Regions from separate parts of the Pseudomonas sp. KH_024_B2 genome, predicted to be linked through region 1. Evidence: predicted binding sites of a transcription regulator. Region 1 holds the regulator's gene; the other holds the start of a gene.
What was found. The regulator sigma-54, encoded in region 1, starts transcription at its own class of promoters, with help from an activator protein. The targets are predictions, from matches to a motif close to ANTGGCATNNANNTTGCTNT.
Positions count from the first base shown of each region.

Region 2: the regulator sigma-54 is predicted to act here: its motif matches at 2,769-2,788, upstream of AC3I0A_RS03515 (pilin).

Region 1 is NZ_CM174502.1:4,917,844-4,922,103, forward strand. Features, by position in the region: gene lptA (lipopolysaccharide transport periplasmic protein LptA) at 1-248, shown strand, start outside; gene lptB (LPS export ABC transporter ATP-binding protein) at 248-973, shown strand; gene AC3I0A_RS22860 (RNA polymerase factor sigma-54) at 1,242-2,735, shown strand; gene hpf (ribosome hibernation-promoting factor, HPF/YfiA family) at 2,855-3,163, shown strand; gene ptsN (PTS IIA-like nitrogen regulatory protein PtsN) at 3,176-3,640, shown strand; gene rapZ (RNase adapter RapZ) at 3,643-4,260, shown strand, end outside.
Region 2 is NZ_CM174502.1:762,041-766,300, forward strand. Features, by position in the region: gene AC3I0A_RS03505 (type II secretion system F family protein) at 1-904, opposite strand, end outside; gene pilB (type IV-A pilus assembly ATPase PilB) at 908-2,608, opposite strand; gene AC3I0A_RS03515 (pilin) at 2,835-3,242, shown strand; gene AC3I0A_RS03520 (BON domain-containing protein) at 3,560-3,907, shown strand; gene AC3I0A_RS03525 (DUF2845 domain-containing protein) at 4,085-4,260, opposite strand, start outside.

The sequences.
Region 1 (4,260 bases):
CGAAACCCGTCCAGGGTTATGCGGTGACTATCCAGTACCATGCGGCGCAAAACCGCGTCGTGCTGATTGACCGTGCCAAAGTGATCAACGACGGCAACACCACCGAAGGCGAGAAAATCGTCTACGACACCGTCAAGCAGGTTGCTAACGCAGGCCGCGCCACCGGTAGTTCGGTCACTGCGCCACGCCCACGGATCGACATGGTCATCCAGCCGAAAAAGAAAACCGACGAGCAAAAGGCCCAGTAATGGCAACTCTGAAAGCTCAGCATCTGGCCAAGAGCTACAAGAGCCGTCAGGTCGTGCGTGACGTTAGCCTGTCCATCGACAGCGGTCAGATCGTCGGCCTGCTCGGCCCTAACGGTGCCGGCAAGACCACCTGCTTCTACATGATCGTCGGGCTGGTCCAGGCCGATCAGGGTCGGGTATTGATCGATGATCTGGACGTCAGCCACCAGCCGATGCACGGCCGTGCACGGGCCGGTATCGGCTATCTGCCGCAAGAGGCGTCGATCTTCCGCAAACTGTCGGTTGCCGATAACATCATGGCCATTCTCGAGACCCGCAAGGAACTCGACAAGGCCGGGCGTCGCCAGGAGCTGGAAAGCCTGCTTCAGGAATTCCACATCCACCACATCCGCGACAACCTCGGCATGAGCCTCTCCGGCGGCGAACGCCGTCGCGTGGAAATCGCCCGTGCCCTGGCCACCGCACCGAAGTTCATCCTGCTCGATGAACCGTTTGCCGGCGTGGACCCGATCTCGGTGGGTGACATCAAGCAGATCATTCATCACCTGAAGGCCAAGGGTATCGGCGTGTTGATCACCGACCACAACGTCCGTGAAACCCTGGATATCTGCGAGACCGCCTACATCGTCAACGACGGCCAACTGATCGCCGAAGGCGACTCTGAAACCATCCTGGCCAACGAACTGGTCAAGGAAGTGTATCTGGGCCATGAGTTCCGCCTGTAAGTCGAGGCGACTGGCTAGTCACCAGAGCGCCGGTAGCAATAAAACCTGATAAAAATTTATTGTTACAGTGCTCTAGGCAAACACTCGCCCCAAGGTGTTCAGCCAATCACCAGAGCGCTACCTCAATAAAGCCTTATAAAAATTTATTGTTACAGCGCTCTAGGCAAACACTCCCGCTTCAGGCATATAATTTGCTTATGTTTGGCGCTTCGGCGCCCTGTAGTGGATGGCGCATGCGCGCCGGCGAATAAGGTGTTAAGCCCCTGCCATGAAACCATCGCTTGTCTTGAGAATGGGCCAGCAGCTGACGATGACACCGCAGCTGCAACAGGCCATCCGCCTGCTCCAATTGTCGACCCTGGACCTGCAACAGGAAATCCAGGAGGCATTGGAGTCCAATCCGATGCTCGAACGCCAGGAAGAAGGCGACGACTTCGATAACGCCGACCCTATGGCCGACAACGTCGAGCAGAAACCCAATACCGATATTCAGGAACCCTCCTATCAGGAAACCGCCCCAACGGTGGATAACCTCGAGGAAGGTGACTGGAACGAGCGCATCCCCAACGAACTGCCGGTCGATACTGCCTGGGAAGATGTTTACCAGACCAGCGCCAGCAGCCTGCCGAGCAACGATGACGACGAATGGGACTTCACCACCCGCACATCGGCCGGTGAGAGCCTGCAGAGCCATTTGCTCTGGCAACTGAACCTGGCCCCGATGTCCGACACCGATCGCCTGATTGGCGTGACCCTGATCGATTGCATCAACAATCAGGGATACCTGGACGAGACGCTCGAGGAAATCCTCGAAGCCTTCGACCCGGAGCTGGATATCGAACTGGACGAGATTGAAGCCGTCCTGCATCGCATCCAGCAATTCGAGCCGGCCGGTATCGGTGCGCGCAATCTGAGCGAGTGCCTGTTGCTGCAACTGCGTCAATTGCCCGCCAAGACCCCTTGGCTGACCGAGGCCAAACGCCTGGTCAGCGACTTCATCGACCTGCTCGGCAGCCGCGACTACAGCCAGCTGATGCGTCGCATGAAACTCAAGGAAGACGAGCTGCGGCAGATCATCGAGTTGGTGCAAAGCCTCAACCCGCGCCCGGGCTCGCAAATCGAGTCCAGTGAAGCCGAGTATGTCGTCCCCGACGTGATCGTGCGCAAGGACAACGAACGCTGGCTGGTGGAGCTGAATCAGGAATCCGTGCCGCGCCTGCGGGTCAACCCGCAGTACGCCGGTTTCGTGCGTCGCGCTGACACCAGCGCCGACAACACCTTCATGCGCAACCAGTTGCAGGAAGCCCGCTGGTTCATCAAGAGCCTGCAAAGCCGCAACGAAACCCTGATGAAAGTCGCCACCCAGATCGTCGAGCATCAGCGCGGCTTTCTCGAGTACGGCGATGAGGCGATGAAACCGCTGGTGCTGCATGACATCGCCGAAGCGGTGGGCATGCACGAATCGACGATTTCCCGGGTCACCACCCAGAAATTCATGCATACCCCACGGGGTATCTACGAACTGAAATACTTTTTTTCCAGCCACGTCAGCACCTCTGAAGGCGGTGAATGCTCGTCCACAGCGATCCGCGCGATCATCAAAAAACTGGTCGCAGCGGAAAATCAGAAAAAGCCGTTGAGTGACAGCAAGATCGCTGGTTTACTGGAGGCACAAGGCATTCAGGTAGCCCGCCGCACCGTCGCCAAGTACCGTGAATCCCTTGGGATTGCGCCTTCGAGCGAACGCAAGCGGTTGATGTAACGGGCCACGCCACAGCGTTCCAGGGTGCGTTCGAAAACTCGCAGGCAGTTTTCGGACACAGCCTAGTGGCAGGCAACCCAGCCTGCCGCCTTATGCACTGGCAACGAAGGAGAAGCTGTATGCAAGTCAACATCAGTGGACACCAACTGGAAGTGACCGAACCTCTGCGCGCCTACATCGGCGAAAAGCTGGAGCGATTGGAAAGGCATTTCGACAAGATCACCAACGTGCAAGTCACGATGACGGTCGAGAAGCTGAAGCAGAAAATCGAAGCTACCTTGCATATCCCCGGCAATGAAGTGGTCGCCAACGCCGAACATGAAGACATGTACGCGGCGATCGATGCACTCACCGACAAGCTGGATCGCCAACTCAAAAAGCATAAGGAAAAGACCCAAAGTGTCCTCCAGGGCGCAACAGGTCGTTAACACTCCCAACCCATGATCCGACTTGAAAACATCCTGACCCCCGGCCGTTCCTGCGTGAACGTGTCGGGCGGCAGTAAAAAGAAAGCCCTCGAACAAATTGCCAACCTGATCCACCGCGAAGTGCCGGATCTGGAAATGCAGGATGTCTTCGAGGCCCTGATCGCCCGTGAAAAACTCGGTTCCACCGGTTTTGGCAACGGCATCGCCATTCCACACTGCCGCCTCAAAGGCTGCACCTCGCCCATCAGTGCCTTGATGCACCTGGACGCCCCCATAGATTTCGACGCCATCGATGGCGCCCCGGTCGATCTGCTGTTTGTCCTGCTGGTCCCGCAAGCCGCTACCGATGCGCACCTGGAACTGCTTCGGCAAATTGCCAGCATGCTTGATCGCAAGGAAGTGCGCGAAAAACTTCGCAGCGCCGCAACTAATGAAGCCCTGTACCAGGTTGTCCTGGACGAGCAGAACGGTCACTAATCATGCGTTTGATTATCGTCAGCGGCCGATCCGGCTCGGGTAAAAGCACCGCCCTCGATGTATTGGAGGACAACGGTTACTACTGCATCGACAACCTGCCGGCAGGCCTGCTTCCAGAACTGGCCGAACGCGCGTTGATTCATACCGAACTGGCGCAACCGCTGGTTGCGGTATCCATCGACGCACGCAACTTGCCCAGCCATCTGTCGCGTTTTCCGGAGCTTCTGGAAGAAGTGCGCAGCCGGCACATCCAATGCGATGTGTTGTATCTGGATGCCGATGAAGAAACCCTGCTCAAGCGTTTCTCGGAAACCCGTCGGCGCCACCCCCTGAGCACCGCCAATCGATCCCTCGCCGAAGCCATTGAAGATGAAACCAATCTGCTTGGGCCGATTGCCGACCTCGCCGACCTCAAGATCAACACCACTCATCTGAACCTGTATCAGTTGCGTGACACCATCAAGCTTCGCCTGCTGAACCAGCCGGAGCCGGGCACGGCATTTCTGGTCGAATCCTTCGGCTTCAAGCGCGGTATGCCGGTCGATGCCGACCTGGTGTTCGATGTACGCTGCTTGCCCAATCCTTATTGGAAACCGGAGTTGCGCGAGCAATCCGGGCTG
Region 2 (4,260 bases), 1.7 Mb from region 1:
TGCCGGTAGCGCCGGCCACCGAGTCCAGGGCTTCGACCAAGGGTACGCCAGCGGCGAAGGTGGTGGAAAGCGTACGGGCATAACGGGCCACGGCTGATTTATACATCAGCGGGCCCACCAGCGGCAGTTTCAACAAGCTGATGTCCAGCCAGTCGCGAAAGCCTTGCGAGCGTTTGCGCGCATAGCGGAAACCGAACACGGCGGCGGCGATCCCGCCCAGTACCAACATCCACCACTGCTGCAAGAATTCGGAGATGGCGATGATCATCAGGGTAAACGCCGGAAGCTCTGCGCCAAAACCGGAAAAAACCGTCTTGAATTGCGGGACCACCTTGATCAGCAGAATGCCGGTCACAATGATCGCGACGACGATCACGGCCAGGGGATAGGTCATGGCTTTCTTGATCTTGGCTTTGAGCAATTCGCTCTTTTCCTTGTAGGTGGCCACCCGCTCCAGCAAGGTTTCCAGGGCACCGGCCTGTTCACCGGCGTCCACCAGGTTGCAGTACAGGTCATCGAAATACTGCGGCTTTTTACGCAGCGCAGCGGCAAAGCTGTTGCCGGCCGCGACTTCCTGTTTCACCTCGTCCACCAGCTTGCGCATGTTAGGATTATCGAAACCCTCACCGATGATGTCGAAGGACTGCAGCAGCGGTACCCCGGCTTTCATCATGGTCGCCATCTGACGGGTGAACAGGGCGATATCCAGAGGCTTTATGCGTTTACCGGCGCCAAAGATCGAGCTGTTTTTCTTTCGTACCTTGCCCGGGGTAATGCCTTGCTTGCGCAACTGCGCCTTGATCAGCGCCGGGTTATGACCGCTCAGTTCGCCGGTCATTCTGGCGCCTTTCTTGTCTGTGCCTTCCCAGGCGTAAACACTGACTTTTACTGCTTTGACCGCCATCGATTAGTCCTTGGTGACCCGATTGATTTCTTCAAGGCTGGTAATGCCCTGCATGGCCTTGAGCAGGCCGGAGGTGCGCAAGTCGTTGAAACCGTCCTTGCGCATCTGCGCATCGATCTCCAGTGAATTGCCTTCAGCCATGATCAGGTGTTGCAGGTCCGGCGTGTTTTTCACCACTTCATAGATCCCGACTCGCCCCTTGTAACCGCCATTGCAATGATCACAACCCACCGGCTCATAGATTTTGAAGCTGCCGATATGTTCCTCGGCGAAGCCTTCCTTGCGCTGTGTTTCGTGGGGTACATCGATTTCTTTTTTGCAGTGGCTGCACAACTTGCGGGCCAGACGCTGGGCGATGATCAGGTTTACCGAGGTGGCGATGTTGAACCCGGGGATGCCCATGTTCTGCAGGCGGGTCAGGGTTTCTGCGGCGCTGTTGGTGTGCAGGGTCGAAAGCACCATATGGCCGGTCTGTGCGGCCTTGATGGCGATCTCGGCGGTCTCCAGGTCGCGAATTTCGCCGACCATGATGACGTCCGGGTCCTGACGCAGGAACGAGCGCAGGGCCTGGGCAAAATCCAGACCTTGCCTGGGATTGACGTTGACCTGGTTGACGCCCTCCATGTTGATTTCCACCGGATCTTCGACGGTGGAGATATTGATGTCCACGGTATTGAGGATATTCAGACCGGTATACAGCGAAATGGTTTTGCCTGAGCCGGTCGGCCCGGTCACCAGAATCATTCCCTGGGGCTGCTTGAGCGCCGTCATGTACAGGGCTTTCTGCTCGGGTTCATAGCCCAGGGCATCGATGCCCATTTGTGCGCTGGACGGGTCGAGAATTCGCATCACGACCTTTTCGCCCCACAGTGTCGGCAAGGTGTTGACCCTGAAATCGATGGATGTGCTCTTCGAAATGCGCATCTTGATCCGCCCGTCTTGCGGCTTGCGGCGTTCGGAAATATCCAGGCTGGCCATAACCTTCAGGCGCGCGGCGATCCTGCTGGCGAGATGGATGGGAGGCCTGGCGACCTCGCGAAGAATGCCATCGGTGCGCAGACGGACCCGATAGATCTTTTCATAAGGTTCGAAATGCAGGTCCGAAGAGCCGCCCTTGATCGCGTCCAGCAGCATCTTGTGGACGAAGCGCACCACGGGTGCATCGTCGGTGTCTTGACCGGCAATGGCGTCGTGTTTTTTGTCATCGATCGACTCGATGTCCAGGCCGTCCAGATCGACATCGGCGAGGTCTTCCAGGCCATTGGATTGTGTGTCGAAGAACTTGTCGATGGCGTCGCTGAGCTTGTCGTCTTCCACCAGGATGGCTTCGGTGGTCAGCCCGGTGCTGAACTGAATATCGTTGATGGCTTGATGATTGGTCGGGTCGGAAACACCGACAAACAATTTGTTGCCGCGACGCCACAGGGGCAGCACGTGGTGTTGCCGGATCAGGTTTTCGCTGACCAGGCCGCGAGGCTGAGAATCCTTATCGAGACAACTCAGATCGAGCAGGGCTACACCAAAGTGTTCAGAGGCGACTTGTGCCAGCTGCCGGCTTTTGACCAGCTTGTTCTGCACCAGGTAGGTCACCAGGGACATTCGATTGCGTTGAGCTTGCTCAGACGCCTGTAGCGCGCTTTTGTCCGTGAGCAGCTCGGCCAGAACCAATTGCCTGGCCAGACCGGAGAGGGCGATGTCATTCATTCGAGTACCAGCGGCAAACAGTTGGAGACTTATAGCGTAGTCGGTCGCAGGAGCCTAATCAGGGACGCTCGGGTGACGAAAAATGTCAGAATGTGCAACTTTTGAGGATAAGGGCACTGCACCGGCACCGGCGCGGGCCTGCTGGCAAGGGTCCAAAGGGTTTGGCACGTGCTGTGCTTTGACCTGTTAAGGTCATGAAACTTCACCTAATGCTTGGAGCTTTTCTATGAATAGTCAAAAAGGTTTTACCTTGATCGAACTGTTGATTGTGGTCGCGATCATCGGCATTTTGGCAACGTTCGCGCTGCCGGCTTACTCGAAGTACCAGGCCAGAGCGAAGGTCACAGCCGGTCTGGCCGAGATCACCGCGCTGAAAGTTCCTTTTGAAGACGTCATCAATCAGGGCACCGATCCGACATTGGCCCTGGTGGGCGGCACCGCTACTACGGGTAACTGCACGACTACCGCATCAGGTACCGCCACGACGGGTGCCGGGACAATCGTTTGCACGATCCTGAATGCTCCGGGTCCTGTGCTTAGCAAAACCATCACGCTTACCCGCTCGGCCACCGGTTGGGCCTGCACTAGCACCGCTTTGCAGGAATACGTGCCAATAAGTTGCGACGGAGCCTGATCCTCAACCGTCTGGTTGTTTCTATCCAATGCCTCGCGTTAAGCGGGGCATTTTTTTGGCCGTGACTTTCTGGCGTTGAGCGGTTTAACAGTCCCGTCAATGCATGGCATCAGGGTATCGCTGAAAAACCGCAACTTGCATGCGACTTCTGCATTGGTCATGCAATTTGCACGATTTCAAATTGTTGATTTATTAGTAACTTATTGATTTATAGATATTTATTTTCTGATTGTGAGTTGGCACAACGCCTGCACTTATCCAGTAACCCTGCCCCAATGACACGGCGCAGACTTTTTGGCAGAACAGGAGTTACTCGTATGAAGAAGTTCGCAATCGCTGCCGCAACTGCTACCGCTCTGACCCTGACCCTGGGCAACATTGCATTTGCCCAGACCACTCAGTCGCCTATGGTGTTGGCGGCAGGTGAAATAACCGAAGTTAAGGAAGATGTTTCCGACACCTGGATCACCACCAAAGTGAAGACTGATCTGGTCACCGAAAAAGGCGTTCCCGGCACCGACATCGAAGTCGAAACCAAGAAAGGTGTCGTGGCCCTGTCCTCGAAAGTGGCGTTGACTGACTCACAGAAAGAAATGGCAGTCGCCATCACCAAGAAAATCAAAGGTGTCAAAGGCGTAATGGCTGACGGCCTGAAAACCGAATAAGGTTCAAGCGTCTCGCCTGGACGGAGAAGGGGGCGACAGGCGATCCAGTAATACGCCTGTCTTTCCTTCAAGGTTCATGCGAAGACCATAGGGATGTGGTCATTGCAGGCTCCGGCACTGTGTGTCGGAGCCTGTTCTACGTGGAGTGGGAAATTTACTGGCGAATGGGGAGGGTTGTCAGTTGCCGCGCTTGCTGTCGATGCTCACCAGGCGATTGCCTTCAAAACGCAGGTATTGATACATGCCGCTGTTGGGCCCGTACACCCACTCCTCGACTTGAAACTCTTCGCGTTTGTTGGCGCTACGCTTGTAGCCCAGAAAGTCGCGGGAAGCAGGTTCTCCGCATTTCTGCA